DNA from 4 places in the Bacillus sp. JK106 genome. Region 1 is predicted to be linked to each of the others. Evidence: riboswitches for the same ligand, from Rfam matches in the RefSeq annotation. Region 1 holds a riboswitch; each other region holds the start of a gene.
The links. A riboswitch is a leader RNA that binds a small molecule or an ion and turns the genes downstream of it on or off. The one in region 1 is predicted to bind S-adenosylmethionine.

Region 1 (4,557 bases):
AGCACCTGGTAGCTTTCCATTCTGACATCCGCCGGAATGTCATCTGATTTTGTTTCACCGACGAGCGGGTTCAAAAACAGGCCGTCAACCGTCTCAAGCGCGGTTTTTTGGATATATTCGTGGGCGCGGTGGACCGGATTTCTCGTTTGGAAACCGACGATGGTTTTCCAGCCCTTTTCTTCGAAGCTGCGTCTTGTATCGGCAGGTTCAAATGTAAACTCAGGAAACTGCTTTGACGCTTTTTTAATTAATGTGATCGGCCCGCCGACATACGTATCGCCGCGTGAAAATAATTTTTTCACGCCCGGATGCGCGGCATCATCGGTTTTATATACGTGAACGGCTTCTTTTTGTTTATCCGGCGTATAAATATCTTCGATGTCGACGACACCGTATGTTTCTCCGCCGTAAGTCAGTTTCACCGTGTCGCCGACGGCAAGCTCAGCCGCTTTTTCTGAATCGACCGGAAGCGTGATCGGCAGGGACCAGACAACCCCTGATGCCAGACGCATATTTTCAACGACTGACACGTAATCTTTTTCTGTGAAAAATCCTTCAATCGGGCTGTACCCCCCGATTCCGATCAGCTCTAAATCAGCGAACGAAATCAAATCAAGCTCAATTTCTTTGTGGACGGGTGTAAGATCATACTGCTCATTCACCCGATTAATTAATGTTCCTCCGTGCGGTGCTAAACTCATAATACATGATTCCTCCCAGTTAACAGATAAATAAACTCAGATTAATAGTTAAATGCCCCCGCCTTGTTCATGGACAGAGCGTTTCTCTTTTCGGATGGCTTTCATCAGACTGGCGGCTCCGCCAGCTGCCAAAAGCACGCTGGCCATCATAAAGATGGAATAGTAATCTCCTTTTAACAGCAGGGAGACAAGCAGATACGAAATCGACAGTGACAAAAACGGCGAAACGACCCAAACTTTGAGCATCGTTTTCACGACTTCTTTATGAAAAACGTTCGGCCCGTTTTTGGCCATTCCGATACCGATAATTGATGATGATGTGACTTGCGCCAATGGGACCGGCAGACCGAAGACGGAACTGATAATGACAAGCCCCGCGCCGGTTCCTGAAAGCAGTATGCCTTCTCCGGCTGAAAATCTCGTAATCTTTTTCCCGTTGGTTTCAAGCACTTTACGTCCTAAAAGCAGAGCGCCGAGAGCGACAAAGATGCCTCCGTACAGCGTTCCTTTTGACACGCTGAGTACGCCCGCAGCCACCAAAGGGCCCACCGCATTTGCGACATTGTTCATTCCGGCTGAAAAAGCTTCCCAAAACCCCGCAAAAAGCAGCACAATCCCTAAAATCTTCTGTTTCCGTTTCGAAATGACTCGAATATTCAGAGAACTGAATACCTTCGATACGAGAAAGGTGAAACAGAACGCGACGAACGGTACGAGCACCCAAAAAATCACGATGACCAAAAGATGCTGTAAAAACAATACTTTGTACGCGACGCCGACACCGACAATCGCCCCGACAGTGACCTCACTCGTCGACAGCGGAATGCCGAGCACATTCGCCGTGAATAACGATAGCGCCGCCGCTCCGATTATAATGCAGACAATGGTGAGCGTAATGGTTTGTTCGGGAATGATTCCGCCGCTGATCGTCTTAACGACTTCACCGCCGCCGATAACCGCCCCTGACAGGACTCCGGCCGCGCAGATGATCAGCGCATATGTTTTCTTTTTAACGGCGCCGGACCCGTAAGCGACTCCCATTGATGCCGCGGCTCCGCTGGCTCCGATATTCATGGCAAAAAACAGGCAGAATAAAATAGCGGCTAATTCCATCGGGCAGCTCCTTTATTCATGCAGTCCGCATTCGGTTTTCGCCATGCCGTTCCATCTGCCGCTCCGCAAATCTTCCGCGGTAAACGCAGGTGAAGTGCACGGTTCACAGCCGATGCTCGGATACCCCTGATCATGGAGGATATTGTAATCCAGCTCATGCTTGGAAGTATATCTCCAGATGTCTTTCCATGTCCAATGGATCAGCGGGCATACTTTAATCGATTGAAACTTGTCGTCTTTATTCAGGAAATTCGTATTCGCCCGGCTCGGCCCTTGATCCCGGCGAAGGCCGGACAGCCATGCCGGATGCCCTGCGAGTGCTTCTCTTAACGGCAGAATTTTTCTGATGTAGCAGCACTGGTTCGGTTCTCTTTCCCACAGTTTATCTCCGTGAGCCTCGGCCTGTTCCTCGAGAGTAAGGCTGGGCTTTTTCAGGATAATGTTCAGCCCCGGGTAACGTTCTTTCACTTTTTCGATCGTTTCATATGTTTCTTTAAAGTGAAGACCCGTATCGAGAAACACGATTTCCGCGTCTTTCTTTACTTTAGAAATTAAATCGATCAGGACGATGCCCTCAATCCCGAAGCTGCACGCGTAAACAAGCTGGTCTCCGTAGTGGCCGTATGCCCATTTTAAAACGGACAGCGCGCCTTTATAGGAATCGTCTTCCGGAAATGTAATCGCCGGTTCCTCCCATGTGTCATACGTTAGCATTTTTTCTTTCCTCCTCCCGGAGACAATCAAACAGCTGTTGTTCTCTGCCGGTTGTCTTATCCCTCAATCTTTTTTTCATATAAAAAACTTTCAATCCAGCGGAATGAAAGACAGTGACCCGGTATAGCCCTTATCTTCAAAATGCTGTGCATTTTTCTGGATGCGGCACCTTGCAATACACGCAGGTTGCCGGGCGTCATCGGTCCAGTCCCTCAGCCGCTCTTGATAAGCTTTTTAGATTTGTACTAAATTTTAGCACAATTCTAACAGAAGTCAACCCGAGTTTTTTGATAGGAATAATAAAACAGGCCCTGAGGCCTGTTTTTATTGTCATTATTTTTTAAACCAATCTTTTGACTCGGGATTCAGTTTCCATGATTTCAGTTTTTCAATGTCAGCTGAATGAATCGTTCCGTTTTCAAGCGCGACTTCAATCAGCGTGTCATAATCGGTTAACGAGTAATAAGGAAGACCCGCTTTTTTAAAGGCTTCTTTTGCTTTCGGCAGTCCGTATGTAAAAATGGAAATGACGCCTAGGACTTCCGCGCCCTCTCTTTGAAGGGCCGCCGCAGCTTCAAGCACGCTGCCTCCGGTAGAAATCAAGTCTTCAATCACGACTGTTTTTTGTCCTTTCTTAATGGCGCCTTCTATTTGATTTCCTTTGCCGTGCGCTTTCGGTTTGCTTCTGACGTAGCACATCGGCACGCCTGTACGGTCTGCGAGAAGCGCAGCATGCGGAATGCCCGCCGTTGCAGTGCCCGCGATCATCTCCGCCTCGGGGAAATGCTCCTTCAGCAGTTTGCCGAGCCCGTCCGCCACATCATTTCTCACTTTTGGATACGACAATGTCAGACGGTTGTCACAATAGATCGGTGATAAAATGCCGCTCGCCCACGTAAACGGCTCATTCGGACGTAAAAAGACAGCTTCAATGTGTAATAGATGTTTTGCGATAGCCTGTTTCATCGGCGAACGCCCTCCCATTCCAGTTTAATTGCTTCATATGCTTTAACGGGGTTTTCCGCTTTTGTAATTGAGCGGCCCACGACGATGGCTGACGAACCGTTTTCTTTCGCAAATGACGGAGTCGCCGTCCGGACTTGATCGTCAGCTGCGTCACTGGCCGTGCGGATGCCCGGCGTGACTGTCAGAAATGAAGGCCGGACCGCTTCATAAATGGCTTTTGTTTCATGGACCGAACATACCACTCCGTCCAGCCCGCACTCTTCCGCCATTTTGCCGTAGTGCACAACCGTTTCTAACAGCGGCTTTTGCAGCAGAAGCTCTTCCTTCGCCACCTGCTCTGAAGTGCTGGTCAGCTGAGTCACCGCGATTAAAGACGGGCGTTTTCTGCCTGCCGGCGTGCCTTCTTCAAGCCCCTCAAGGGCCGCGCGCATCATGCGTGCGCCCCCTGCCGCATGCACATTGACGAGATCAACGCCGAGGCGGGCCAGCCGCTTCATCGCTTTATTGACCGTAGTCGGGATATCATGAAGCTTTAAATCTAAAAATATATCACAGTTCCGTTCTTTTAATTGGTGAATGATGGCGGGGCCTTCCTGATAAAAAAGTTCCATCCCCGTTTTGACAAAAAGCCTTTCCTTTTCAAACAAGTCTAAAAACGTTAAAGTCTCTTCCCCTGATGCAAAATCAAGCGCGATGATGGGCAGGTTGTTTTTCATGTTTCCAGCTCCTTCCGATGCATTCACTTACAGATTGAAAGCCGTGTTGGCGCAGCACACGGGGGAGCTGTTCTATGATTTCCGGGCAGACGAACGGATTGACGAAGTTTGCTGTACCGACGGCAACCGCACTCGCTCCCGCAAGAAGAAATTCTAATGCATCCTCTGCGGTCTGAACGCCGCCCATCCCGATAATCGGAATTTGAACGGCCTGGCTGACTTCGTATACCATCCGGATGGCGACCGGTTTGATCGCCGGGCCTGACAGTCCGCCCGTTTTATTTGCTAAAATCGGCCGTCCGGTCTTGAGGTCGAGCCTCATCCCGATGAGTGTATTAATCATCGTC
Region 2 (4,557 bases), 400 kb from region 1:
GGCACCCTTGGCTGCAGCCGCTTTTTCAAGCGCCTGCATCATGATGGCCCCGACGCCTAAAGAACGATGGCTTTTCATTACGCAGATGCGCTCTAATTTTCCATGCCCGTCTTTCAAGCGCCATCTGCCGGCTCCGACCGGCTGGCCGCCGTCATATATGACTATATGCTCTGACGTGTCTTCGAATTGATCAATCTCTTCTTCTTCCGGAACGTGCTGTTCTTTCACAAAGACCTCTTTTCTGACGAAAAAAGCGTCGTTCAGCTGTTTTTCAGTTTTTACGATGATGGATTCCAAGCAGTTATTCTCCTCCGCCTAATAAAAATGTTTCGTACACAGTCCATGAGCCGTTATCCAGCTGATAGAGCAGGTGAAAACGGTCGATGACTTCTTCGTGGGAAATGTCTTGCATTTTCAGCTGTCCGAGTACGTCGGAATGTTCATCTGACGACAGCTTCTGGCCGACCGTGACATGCGGAACGAAGCTGTATTCCGGCTCGCCGGATAATGCTCCTGAGTAGCATTTCTCACTCAGAGATTTTAATTCCTCTGTCGGCTCTGCTTTCATATATATCACATTATTCACAGGAGAAAACGAGCTGTATTTTGTGATTTTCAGAACGAGCGGATGCGACTCTTTCGCCGTCTGTCTCAGCTGTGATACGACCTGCTCGATTTCCTGTTCTGTCGCTTCAAACGGATCTCTTACCGTCAGATGCGGCGGAATGAGCGCGTAGCTCGGGTCGTAGCGTTTCCGGTACGAATTTGCGAGATCCTGTAATTTTTTTGATGGAAATAAAACAATACCGTATTTCATGAAAGTTCCCTCCTTAAATGAATGGTTACAGCATTTTTTTCAGCGCCGGCGTGATGAGCGGCTGCCAGTATGTCCATTTATGATCCCCGTCAAAGGTTTCATACGTGTATTCAGACTGTTTGCTTTCCAGCAGCTGTTTGAGCTCTTCGTTCGGCGCGGTGAAATCAAGCACCTGGCCGTCCGTCGTGTGGACGGCGGTTTCTTTTTCTCCGATTTGATGATAAACGGAAATCTGTTTGAGATCCTCCGACTGCCGGACGGCATCCAGCACGTGCCCGTCAACATACGGAGACTGCATGATGACGTTTCCAAACATGTTCGGATAGTCAATCGCCGTCATGAGCGAGACGGTTCCGCCGAGGGAATCCCCGATCATGGTGCGGCCGTATCCGACTTGATAAGTCGGGTATTCTTTGTCGATAAAAGGAACGAGCTCATTTGCGATAAACCGTTTATATGAGGCGAACTTAGAGCCTTCGGGATGGTATGTGTTTCTTCGCTCCCGCACATTTTTATATGGGACGCCGATAATGATGCAGCGGTCAATTTCCCCTTTTGACATAAGCTCTTCCGCCTGACGCCCGATTCTCCCTAATCTGAAATAATCATGGCCGTCCTGAGCGATGACCGTATGATATTTATACAGGGGGGAGAAGGTGGCGGGCAGATAGACCAAAACGGTCATTTCCTCTTCAAGCTCATGGGAGAAAAGTGTTTTCTCATGAATGATTCCGTTTTTTGATGCCACTTCGCATTCCTCCAGGCCGCGTCTTGTCTTGATGGTTTTTTCCTATTGTACCATGAATTATTAGAAATTTCTTTCTTCAGATGCACTTCTTGCGAGAGTTCAGATAAATAAAAAGTTGTTGAAATCCATTTTATAGTGCGTTAATATAGAACAATCAGAAAATACAAAACAATATTCTTATCACGAGAGGTGGAGGGACTGGCCCTTTGAAACCTCAGCAACCGGTTTGCTTTGCCGCGGGAAGGCAAAGTGCCAAGGTGCTAAATCCAGCAAGCGATTCACATGCTTGGAAGATAAGAGGAAGAGAAAAGCTCCTTCTTCTTATGAAGAGGGGGCTTTTTTATTTTTGAAAAAGGATGGTGCTTACTGATGACGCAGCATGTTGAAACAAAATTAGCCCAAATTGGAAATAGAAGCGAAGAAGCAACGGGAACGGTCAGTCCGCCGATTTATCTGTCCACCGCTTACCGCCATAGAGGAATAGGAGAATCTACAGGTTTTGATTACGTGCGCACGAAAAACCCGACACGCCAGCTCGTCGAAGACGCCATCGCCGTGTTGGAAAACGGTGCGAGAGGATTTGCTTTCAGCTCGGGAATGGCAGCCATTCAAACCATTATGGCTTTATTTAAAAGCGGGGATGAATTGATTGTATCCTCCGATTTATACGGAGGCACGTACCGTTTGTTTGAAAACGAATGGAGAAAATACGGCTTAAGCTTTATTTATGATGATTTCAGCGATGAAGACTGTTTACGCTCCAAAATAACGGAAAACACGAAAGCGGTATTTGTTGAAACGCCGACAAACCCGTTAATGCAGGAGGCGGACATTGAAAAAATCGCCCGGATTACGAAAGAAGCCGGCCTGCTTTTAATTGTGGATAATACGTTTTATACTCCGGTGCTCCAGCGCCCGCTTGAACTGGGAGCGGACATCGTCATTCACAGCGCCACAAAATATTTAGCGGGGCACAATGACCTCCTTGCCGGTCTGGCTGTCGTTAAGGATGAAGAGCTCGGCGACATCATGTTTAATCACCAAAATGCGATCGGCGCCGTTCTCCCGCCGTTTGATTCGTGGCTTTTAATGAGAGGGATGAAAACACTCGGACTCAGAATGCGCCGTCATGAAGAAAACGCCCGTGAACTTGCAGAATTTTTAGAACAGGAAGAGGAAATCGCCGACGTGTTATATCCCGGAAAAGGCGGGATGCTGTCTTTCCGGCTGCAAAAAGAGGAATGGGTCAATCCGTTTTTAAAGGCGCTGAAAACGATCTGTTTCGCAGAAAGTCTCGGCGGGGTGGAAAGCTTTATTACATACCCCGCGACACAGACGCACATGGACATTCCGGAAGATATCCGTATCGCAAACGGCGTCTGCAACCGCCTGCTGCGTTTTTCAGTGGGCATTGAACATGCAGAAGATTTGAAGCGGGATGTAAAGCAGGCATTACAGCAAGTAAAAGAGGGGGCCGTGTCATATGAGTAATCACAATTGGACGCTGGAAACCCAGCTCGTGCACAATCCATTTAAAACAGACGGAGCCACCGGAGCCGTCAGCGTGCCGATCCAGCATGCTTCCACATTCCATCAGTCTTCATTTGAAGAATTCGGGACATATGATTACAGCCGCTCCGGCACACCGACAAGAACAGCGCTTGAAGAAACGATCGCAGGTCTTGAAGGCGGAACGAGAGGTTTTGCTTTCAGCTCCGGTATGGCGGCGATTTCGACGGCATTTCTGCTCTTATCCCAAGGCGACCATGTTCTCGTCACGGAGGATGTGTACGGCGGAACATTCCGCATGGTGACTGAGGTTCTGTCCCGTTTCGGAATCGAACATACCTTTGTCGATATGACGGACACAGAAGCGGTCGCCCGCGCCATCCGTCCGAACACGAAAGCCATTTATATGGAAACACCGTCAAACCCGACGCTCGGCATCACGGATATTAAGGGCGTCGTCAAACTGGCAAAGGATCACGGCTGTCTGACATACCTTGACAATACATTCATGACACCTGCTCTGCAGCGTCCGCTTGATCTCGGTGTAGATATCGTGCTTCACAGTGCGACGAAATTTTTAAGCGGCCACAGTGACGTGCTGTCAGGCCTTGCTGCCGTAAAGGATGAAGAGCTCGGCAATCAGCTGTATAAGCTGCAAAACTCGTTTGGAGCGGTGCTCGGCGTTCAGGACTGCTGGCTCGTATTGAGAGGCTTAAAAACATTGCAGGTCAGACTGGAAAAAGCGAGCCGGACGGCTGAGCGGCTGGCTGCCTATTTTAACGGGCATCCCGCCGTCAAAAACGTTTACTATCCCGGCCTTGCCGGACACCCGGGAGCCGATACCCATAAACGTCAAGCGAGCGGAGCGGGCGCCGTCCTGTCCTTTGAATTGGAAAGCAAAGAAGCCGTCAAAAAGCTGGTCGAAAACGTATCGCTTCCGGTATTTGCCGTCAGCCTCGGCGCCGTTGAATCCATTCTCTCATACCCTGCAGCCATGTCGCATGCCGCCATGCCGAAAGCAGAGAGGGAGAAACGCGGCATCACAGACGGCCTTCTGCGCCTGAGCGTCGGAGTCGAAAACGCCGAAGATTTAGAACGCGACTTCGAACAGGCATTGAAAAAAATAACCCCCGCCCAAGTGAGATCATAAACGAAAAGGGCGCCGTCAATTTTGCGACGCGCCCTTTTTTATTTTAGATAAAAAAAGTGTTGACGAATGAGAAATCAGGATATATAATTATAAATGTCAGAGAGACAACAACATACCCAGCAACACATACATATCATGATTCCGTAGCTCAGCTGGGAGAGCGCTACCTTGACAGGGTAGAGGTCGCTGGTTCGAGCCCAGTCGGAATCATAGCCAAAACCCTTGCGTAGCAAGGGTTTTTTACTTTCTTTTAATATAGCCGGTTTATCAAATTCGTAAGTTGTTCGCAAACTGTTGGCGAACTTGATTTTTTGGCTCGAAATTTATTGGCCG
Region 3 (4,557 bases), 250 kb from region 1:
TCCGCAAAACCGACCGTCTCCTCAAAAAACGCCTCAGTCGCCACAGCGCCGGTCGGATTATTCGGATAATTGAGATACAGCATCTTCGCCTCGCTCCGCACCTTTTCAGGAATTACGCTGTAATCAGGGAGAAACCCTCTTTCTTCCGTCAGCGGCATCATTTCCATTTTCGCTTTCGCAAGGGCGACGCCCGACCAGTAATCAGGATATCCGGGATCAGGCACCAGAATGGTATCTCCCGGGTTTAAAAGACATTGCGGAAGCTCAACAAGTCCCGCCTTGCCTCCGAACAGCACGGCGACTTCCGTTTCCGGATCAAGCGTGACCCCGTACTCCCTTTCATAAAATGCAGCGGCTGCTTTTTTGAAGCTGTAAGCGCCCCGGAATGAGGAGTATTTATGATTTTCCGGCCTTTCGACGGCACGCTTCATTTCTTCAACGATATGCTGAGGCGTCGGCTGATCAGGGTTTCCCTGCCCTAAATTGATGACGTCTCTGCCTTCTTTCAGCTTTTGATTCACTTTTTGCACCAATGATGCGAAAAATTGTTCCGGCAGCTGTTTGAGTACATCTGAGATTTCAAAGTTCATATTTTTCACCTTCTAAAAATGTCTTGAAATGATAGTCCATCATCATATATGGTTAAATAAAAAAAGTAAAGAGAAACTTGAGGTGTTAAAAAATGAAATGGACCGTTTCCTGTTTGCAATTTGATATTTCATACGGAAATCCTTCAGAAAATTTTAAAAAAGCAGAATCTTTGATTGAGCAAGAAAGCCGCCATGCGGATGTAATCGTGCTTCCTGAGTTGTGGACGACCGGCTATGATCTCACACGGCTAGACCAGCTGGCGGATGAAAACGGCAAAGTTTCGAAACAGTGGCTTAAAGAAACGGCAAAAACATACAACGTACACCTCGTTGCCGGATCTTTTGCGGTCAAAGAAGGCGAAGATGTCTATAACACCATGTACATCGCCGATAACAGCGGACAGATCGTGAAGCGGTATCAGAAAGCCCATCTGTTTCAGCTGATGGATGAACACCTTTACTTGTCAGCAGGAAACAGCGACGGTTCCTTTGAGCTTGACGGTGTCAAGTGCGCCGGGCTGATCTGCTATGATATCCGTTTCCCCGAATGGATCAGAAAGCATACGTCCCAGGGCGCGAATGTCCTGTTTATCTCTGCGGAATGGCCTCTGCCCCGCCTTGATCATTGGCGAAGCCTGCTTATCGCCAGAGCAATTGAAAACCAATGTTTTGTCGCAGCCTCTAACTGCACGGGGTCCAATCCCGATAATGAATTTGCCGGCCACAGCCTGATTATTGACCCGTGGGGCCGGATTTTAGCCGAAGGAGACCGGACGGAAGGCTCAGTCCGGGCGGAAATTGATGTGTCAGAAAGCGCGGCCGTCCGCGGAACCATTCCGGTTTTCCAAGACTTGCGGCGTGATTTATATTAATTTTCAAAAAAACGTTGACAAGAATATCCGGCACCTGCTAATATTTTCATCAACTGATTAATCCGAATTGTGATACAAATCAATATATTTTCTCTTATCGAGAGTTGGGCGAGGGAATTGGCCTTTTGACCCCAACAGCAACCGACCGTAATTCCATTGTGAAATGGGGCGCGTACATTTTGCGCCGAGACGATTGTCTCATAAGGCACGGTGCTAATTCCATCAGATGTTATCTGAGAGATAAGAGGCGGACTGCACTGTTTCAGCCTCCTTCTCTTTCAGAGAAGGAGGCTTTTTTTTCGGGCGTATTCTCCGTCACGATCTCTTACTGCCACTACATAATTGGAGGGTAAATCCATGTCAGCAACTAAAACAAGTCTTTATGAACAATTAACAGAAAGCTCCGCCGCCGCGTTAGCTGTCAAGCTCGGCTTATTCCAAAGCAAAAGCACTCTGACATGCCGTGAAATCGGCGACGGCAATTTAAATTACGTCTTCCATGTTTACGATAAAGAAAACCAAAAAGGACTGATTATCAAACAGGCGATTCCTTACGCGAAAGTCGTCGGTGAAAGCTGGCCGCTTACAATTGATCGGGCGAGAATCGAAAGCAGCGCCCTCATCCGCCAGGGCGAACACGTGCCGCACCTCGTTCCGGCCGTTTACTATTCCGATACTGAAATGGCCGTCACGGTAATGGAAGACCTCTCACATTTGCAGATTTCAAGAAAAGGGCTGCTGGAAGGGCAGCATTATCCGAACTTATCGGTTCATATCGGTGAATTTTTAGGGAAAACGCTTTTTTACTCATCCGATTATGCGCTCGATGCGAAAGTAAAGCAGCAGCTCGCAAAGCAGTTTACAAATCCTGAGCTTTGCAATATTACAGAAAGGCTTGTGTTTACAGAACCGTTTCTCGACCATGAGACAAACGATTTTGAAGAGGAGCTGCGCCCATACGCAGAAAAAGTTTGGAACAATTCCCGGCTGAAAGAAGGCGCTGACGAATTGAAAGCCATCTTTCTGAATTCCGCGGAAACATTGGTTCACGGCGATCTGCACACGGGAAGCATCTTCGCCGATGAACATGAAACAAAGGTGATTGATCCCGAGTTTGCTTTCTTCGGACCGATCGGGTTTGACATCGGCCAATTTATCGCCAATCTGCTGTTAAACGCCCTCAGCCGCGACGGTGACGACAGACAGCCGTTATATGACCATACTGCCGCCGTATGGGATACATTTGTGAAAACATTCAGTGAAGCATGGGAGAAAGACTGCCTGCCTTCCCGCAGACACCTGCTGGAAGACACACTGAAAAACGCGTTTGAAGAAGCGGTCGGTTTTGCGGGATGCGAATTGATCCGGCGCACGATCGGACTCGCCCATGTGGCTGACTTAGATGAAATCACTCCGTTTGACAAACGAATCGAACGGAAGAAGCTGGCGCTTGAGATCGGCGCCTATTATATCGAAAACAGAAAAGAACTGAAGCATATCACCGAGGTTCTGGACCAATTTAAGCTCCGTGTAAAGGAATGATGCAGCATGACCAATGAATTTGCCATCCCCCGTTCTGTGGAATGGAAAGAAACCTACATCCGCATTTTAAATCAGCAAAAGCTTCCCGACGTCACTGAATATGTGGAACTTGAAACAAAGGAAGATGTATTCGACGCGATTGTCACGCTGAAAGTAAGGGGCGCCCCGGCCATCGGTATAACCGCGGCGTTCGGACTCGCGCTCTCCGCCAAGTCATTTGAAGCCCGCGACCTTTCAGATTTCCGACGTCAGTTCGCGGATGTCAAAGCGTATTTAAACAGTTCGAGGCCCACTGCCGTCAACCTCGCGTGGGCGCTTGACAGACTGACGGATTCCATCAGGGATGCGATTTCAATCAATGAAGCGAAGACAACACTCGTTCATGAAGCCATTCAAATTCAGATTGAGGATGAAGAAACTTGCCGAATGATCGGCCAAAATGCGCTGCACCTTTTTAAAAAAGGCGACCAGATCATGACCATCTGCAATGCGGGCTCGATTGCTACAAGCCGGTACGGTACGGCGCTTGCTCCCTTTTACTTAGCGAAACAAAAAGACCTCGGCCTTCATATCTACGCATGTGAAACAAGACCCGTTCTCCAAGGATCACGGCTGACGGCGTGGGAGCTGATGCAGGGCGGAATTGATGTCACACTCATTACGGACAGCATGGCCGCCCATACAATGAAGGAAAAACATATTTCAGCAGTCATTGTCGGCGCTGACAGAATTGCTAAAAACGGAGATACGGCCAATAAAATCGGAACGTACGGCCTCGCTATTTTGGCAAACGCCTTTCAGATTCCGTTTTTTGTGGCCGCACCGCTTTCGACCTTTGACTTGCAGATTGAAAACGGCGATCAGATTCCGATTGAAGAAAGAGATCCGGATGAAGTCAGACAGATCTCAGGCATACGCACCGCTCCCGAAGATGTGCCGGTCTTCAATCCGGCCTTTGACATCACACCGGGCAGCCTGATTTCAGGCATAATCACCGAGAAAGGAATTGTGACCGGTTCTTACACGGAAGAAATTGAACAATTATTCGCTGACTGCCAGTTGAGCTGAAAAACCGCTGATGATGTTGCCTCAGGCAATGTCAGCGGTTTTTTTGTCTGCACAATGTAATCACTTCATCTTTTTGGGCGGCTGTAATGAGATGCATTTTAAAAAACAGCTCTGCATAACCGGCTATCTTTTGCGGACGGCTCATTTTCATCAGGCTTCGTCCTCCTTTTTCACCAGACCAACTTTTTTCACTTAATAAAATGATATGTCGGACGCGAAAAAACGGAACGTGCCATATGTTTTATTTTTCTTTATAGGATATTTGTTCGATGTTCAGCAGCACCGCTTTTACATCCGTCTTCGTGCCCGCGTATCCCGTTAAGGCGCTGTTTTTGCCGATTACCCGATGGCACGGGACAAAAATCGGCAGCCGGTTTCGTTTATTGGCTTGTCCGATGGCGCGCACCGCTTTCGGTTTTCCGATCGCTTCAGCCATATCGCCGTAGCTTCGGGATTCTCCGTAAGGAATCATCGTCAGCGCGTTC
Region 4 (4,557 bases), 470 kb from region 1:
TGAATCATTAAATGATTGGTCGCCGAGGCCGTTGTCTGTCAGCATGATGCCGATTGTTTTCGTTTTTTCGGCCGCCGTCTCCTCGGATTTGCCGGCACATCCCGCCGTGCTGAGCGCAAGCAGCAGTACAGCCGCAAATATCGCCATTTTTCTCATTGAAACTCTCCTTTTGTTTTTTTCTATAGTTATATATCGGTTCGGATGTCAGAATATTTTATTTCAATAAAATATGTATGTTCGGCAGGTTGATAAACAAATGAGGGATATAGGAGCTTTTGAGAAAATAAAAAACACCGGTTTTGGTTCACCGATGTTTTTGCAGAAAATTTATTGTTTTTCGTATGTCCAGCCGTCTTTCTGATACACTTTGCCGTTTTTCATCAGGTGCCCGAGCGCCCGCTTAAAGGCGGCTTTGCTTAAATGAAATCGTTCGCGGATATCGTCAGGATCGCTTTTGTCTCCGTAAGGCATCGCGCCGTTTCTTGATCTCAGATAGGTCAGAATCTCCTCCGCGTCAACCGAAAGCGCATCCTGCTTTCTCGGCAGCAGGGACATGTTGACGGAGCCGTCTTCCTTCACCTCGATGACACGCCCCGTCACGCGGCTGCCGAGTCTCGGCTCTTCTTTTCTTTCTGAAGGGTGAATAAACGCGCGGATGCCTTCATCGGTTATCAGAAAAGAGCCTGATGCGATCAGTCTGTACACCGTGCCTGTCAGGTCTTTATTCATGACGTCTTCCTCTGCATCCGTAAATAATTCACTGATGATATCCTCAGGCGCCGGCTTGGCAAACATGCGTCCGCGGCTTGTCACCTTCAGCATGCAATACAGTCTGTCGCCTTTTTGCGGCCAGACGGATTTGTACGGAGGCAGGTGCTCCGTTGCGACGAGCGCGTCTTTTGACAGACCGACGTCGACGAATACGCCCATATCCTCCACAGCGTCCGTCACTTCCACCCATCCGTAGTCATAAAAGCTGATAAGCGGCTTTTTCATCGTCGCCGCGAGTCTTTCCTGATGATCGACGTAAATAAATACGTCCACTTCATCTCTGTCTTCAATATCCTCTGTAATTTCACTGTTATGTAAAAGAACCGTATCCTCGCCGTCGGTTAAAAAATAACCGAAATCGGTTTGGTGATCTATACTAAGCGTGAGCTGCTGCCCTGGTCTCATGTTATCGTCCTTCCTGATTCGCCCGTATGGGGCTGATGTTTTTCTCATTTTTTCCAATATGCATAAATTCATGCTTTATGCAGTTGGACATTTCTCTTTATTCTACTATAATCAACTCATAAGTGAAATGTTATAGGAGGTTTTCTCATGGCAAAAGAAAGTTCTTTTGATATTGTATCCAAAGTTGAATTTCCCGAAGTGCAGAATGCGATTCAGATGACGCTGAAAGAAATCGGCACGCGCTATGACTTTAAAGGATCGAAAAGCGATGTAACTTTAGAAAAGGAAGAACTTGTCCTGATTTCTGATGACGAGTTTAAACTGAATCAGCTCAAAGATGTGCTGAGCGGCAAGCTGATCAAACGGGACGTGCCGACGAAAAACATTGAATACGGTAAAATCGAAAATGCCTCAGGGGGCACGGTGCGCCAGCGCGCGAAGCTTGTACAGGGCATTGATAAAGACAACGCCAAAAAAATCAACGCTGTGATTAAAAACTCCGGCTTGAAGGTCAAGTCGCAGATTCAGGACGACCAAGTGCGCGTCACCGGAAAAAATAAAGATGATCTGCAGCAGATTATTGCAGCCGTCCGCGGGGCAGACCTGCCGATTGACGTTCAATTTATTAATTTTAGATAAATTATGTGATTCCTATTGATTATTGTCTCTATTTTCGGTAAATTTGGAGAAAGGGATTTTCACAGTTAAGTTTTGGAAACCCATGACAATTATATGAACGTTCTTATCAAGAGAAGCCGAGGGACTGGCCCGACGACGCTTCAGCAACCGGTGTAATGGTTTAACCCAAACCATGACCAAGGTGCTAAATCCAGCAAGCTAAAAACAGCTTGGAAGATAAGAAGAGAGACAAATGATTACAAAGTCTTCTTCTTAAGAAGACTTTTTTTATTTCTCTTTTTTCCTTGCTGAATGTGACGAAGGAGGCAAACAATGGGACTATTACAAGACTTAAAAGAACGGATTTTAATCGGAGACGGCGCGATGGGCACTCTCCTCTATTCCTACGGCATTGACAGATGTTTTGAGGAACTGAACGTATCAAAGCCCGAGGAAATCAAGCGGATACATAAGGCTTACGTCGAAGCCGGGGCAGACATCATCCAGACAAATACGTACGGCGCAAATTTTATTAAGCTCTCAAGATACGGACTTGAGGATGAAACGAAAAAAATCAATCAGGAGGCGGTCAGAATCGCGCGCGCTTCCTCAGACGGCGCTTATGTATTGGGAACGATGGGCGGCATCCGCACCTTTAACAAAAACGCCTACAGCCTGGAGGAGATTAAACGCAGCTTTCGGGAGCAGCTTTATTTATTGCTTCACGAAGAGCCGGACGGTCTGCTCCTGGAAACATACTATGATTTAGAAGAGGCGCGCGAAGTGCTGAAGATAGCGAGAAAAGAAACGGAACTTCCGATTATGCTGAACGTATCCATGCACGAACAGGGCGTGCTGCAGGACGGAACGCCGCTTCGGGAAGCCCTCAGGTCAATTGCCGATCTCGGCGCTGACATAACGGGAATCAATTGCCGGCTCGGCCCGTACCACATGATTGAAGCGCTCACCGAAGTGCCGATTTTCCGTGACGCTTATTTATCGGTCTACCCGAACAGCAGCCTTCCGTCTTTAGAAGAAGGCCGGCTTGTGTATGATACGGACGATGCCTATTTCCGGGAGAGCGCCGTACAGTTCCGCACTCAGGGCGCGCGCATTATCGGCGGCTGCTGCGGTACGACGCCAAACCATATCAGAGCCATGGCTGAAGCGGTCCGCGGACTTTCTCCCGTCACTGATAAAGAAGTGAAAATCAGACGGGAAGAAGAAATCATCTCCGTCCGGAATGAACGGACCGAGCCTGGTTTAAACGAAATCGCCGCTCAAAAACGGTCAATTATCGTAGAGCTTGATCCGCCGAAAAAATTGAATTTTGACAAATTTCTGCAAGCGGCGGCTGAATTAAAAGAAACCGGCATAGAAGCGCTGACGCTCGCCGACAATTCATTGGCGACACCGCGGATCAGCAATGCCGCCTGCGGTTCATTGCTGAAAGAACGCCTTGATATCCGTTCTCTCGTTCACATTACATGCAGAGACCGCAACATCATCGGCCTTCAGTCACATTTAATGGGGCTGGATACGCTCGGGCTCACCGACATTTTAGCCATCACGGGTGATCCTTCAAAAATCGGCGACTTTCCGGGGGCTACCTCCGTCTATGATTTAACGTCCTTTGACTTGATCAGGCTGATTAAGCAATTCAACGAGGGCATTTCTTTATCAGGGAAACCGCTCGGCAAGAAAACGAACTTTTCCGTAGCCGGAGCATTTAATCCGAATGTCCGCCATCTTGATAAAGCAGTAAAACGGCTGGAGAAAAAAATCGAGTGCGGAGCTGACTACTTCGTGTCCCAGCCTGTCTACTCGGAGCAGCAGCTCATTGACATTCATCATGAAACGAAACACCTCAAAACACCGGTGTATATCGGAATTATGCCGTTAACGAGCAGCCGCAATGCAGAGTTCATTCATCATGAGATCCCGGGCATTAAGCTGTCAGACAGCATCCGGGAAAAAATGGCGCTCGCCGGCGAAGACAAGCAAAAGCAGAAAGCCGAAGGCCTCGCCATCGCCAAGTCGCTTCTCGACACGGCGTGCGAACTGTTTAACGGAATTTATTTAATCACCCCGTTTCTCCGTTCTGATTTGACATCAGAGCTTGCAGCTTATATTAAGCAAAAGGATGAAAAGCGGGCTGATGTATATTTGCATTGACGCGGAAGAGGCCGCCTGATATGACAGGCGGCTTTTTCATGGTACGATACAGAAAAAGAATCAAGCAAAGGAGGATTTTTTATGGTTGAAGTAAAACCCATCACCGCAGAAGACACATACGCCATCAGACACAGCGTGCTGCGCCCCCATCAGACGATTGAGGATTGTAAATATGATCAGGACAGCGTCAAAGGAGCATTTCATCTCGGAGGTTTTTACGACGGGACATTGATCAGCATCGCTTCTTTCTACCCGCAGAACCAGCAGGCTTTACAGGCGGCGCCCGCCTACCAGCTGCGCGGCATGGCGACGCTTGAAGAATACCGGACGCAAAAAGCGGGAAGCACGTTAATCGCCTATGCGGAACGAAAACTGGCAGATATGGGGGCGGCGCTTGTCTGGTGCAACGCCAGATGTCACGTGAAGGGATATTACGAGAAGCTCGGCTGGAAAAGCACTGGCAGCCCCTTTGACATACCCGGCATCGGCCCGCATGTGATCATGTATAAAGAACTCGCCTGAAACAGACAAAAGCCCTTGGGCACATGTCTCTAAGGGCATTACCTTGAATGTCACGTCTGCTTTTAT

Region 2: it holds a riboswitch for S-adenosylmethionine, as region 1 does, so the genes downstream of both, ACWJJS_RS07040 (methionine biosynthesis PLP-dependent protein) here and ACWJJS_RS08885 (phosphoadenylyl-sulfate reductase) in region 1, are expected to answer to the same signal.
Region 3: it holds a riboswitch for S-adenosylmethionine, as region 1 does, so the genes downstream of both, mtnK (S-methyl-5-thioribose kinase) here and ACWJJS_RS08885 (phosphoadenylyl-sulfate reductase) in region 1, are expected to answer to the same signal.
Region 4: it holds a riboswitch for S-adenosylmethionine, as region 1 does, so the genes downstream of both, ACWJJS_RS06585 (bifunctional homocysteine S-methyltransferase/methylenetetrahydrofolate reductase) here and ACWJJS_RS08885 (phosphoadenylyl-sulfate reductase) in region 1, are expected to answer to the same signal.

What each region holds. Positions count from the first base shown of each region.
Region 1 is NZ_JBSJQC010000002.1:683,256-687,812, reverse strand. Features, by position in the region: gene sat (sulfate adenylyltransferase) at 1-701, opposite strand, end outside; gene ACWJJS_RS08890 (inorganic phosphate transporter) at 750-1,814, opposite strand; gene ACWJJS_RS08885 (phosphoadenylyl-sulfate reductase) at 1,827-2,528, opposite strand; SAM riboswitch class I at 2,656-2,760, opposite strand; gene pyrE (orotate phosphoribosyltransferase) at 2,862-3,494, opposite strand; gene pyrF (orotidine-5'-phosphate decarboxylase) at 3,491-4,210, opposite strand; gene ACWJJS_RS08870 (dihydroorotate dehydrogenase) at 4,179-4,557, opposite strand, start outside.
Region 2 is NZ_JBSJQC010000002.1:288,100-292,656, forward strand. Features, by position in the region: gene ACWJJS_RS07025 (GNAT family N-acetyltransferase) at 1-297, opposite strand, end outside; gene ACWJJS_RS07030 (YjcG family protein) at 302-817, opposite strand; gene ACWJJS_RS07035 (esterase family protein) at 843-1,565, opposite strand; SAM riboswitch class I at 1,740-1,865, shown strand; gene ACWJJS_RS07040 (methionine biosynthesis PLP-dependent protein) at 1,935-3,056, shown strand; gene metC (cystathionine beta-lyase) at 3,049-4,224, shown strand; tRNA gene ACWJJS_RS07050 (tRNA-Val) at 4,362-4,434, shown strand.
Region 3 is NZ_JBSJQC010000002.1:436,912-441,468, reverse strand. Features, by position in the region: gene ACWJJS_RS07865 (pyridoxal phosphate-dependent aminotransferase) at 1-590, opposite strand, end outside; gene ACWJJS_RS07860 (carbon-nitrogen family hydrolase) at 683-1,462, shown strand; SAM riboswitch class I at 1,554-1,709, shown strand; gene mtnK (S-methyl-5-thioribose kinase) at 1,820-3,004, shown strand; gene mtnA (S-methyl-5-thioribose-1-phosphate isomerase) at 3,011-4,072, shown strand; gene ACWJJS_RS07845 (methylated-DNA--[protein]-cysteine S-methyltransferase) at 4,314-4,557, opposite strand, start outside.
Region 4 is NZ_JBSJQC010000002.1:209,159-213,715, reverse strand. Features, by position in the region: gene ACWJJS_RS06600 (BMP family lipoprotein) at 1-156, opposite strand, end outside; gene ACWJJS_RS06595 (CvfB family protein) at 328-1,224, opposite strand; gene ACWJJS_RS06590 (YajQ family cyclic di-GMP-binding protein) at 1,324-1,815, shown strand; SAM riboswitch class I at 1,916-2,038, shown strand; gene ACWJJS_RS06585 (bifunctional homocysteine S-methyltransferase/methylenetetrahydrofolate reductase) at 2,128-3,969, shown strand; gene ACWJJS_RS06580 (GNAT family N-acetyltransferase) at 4,051-4,491, shown strand.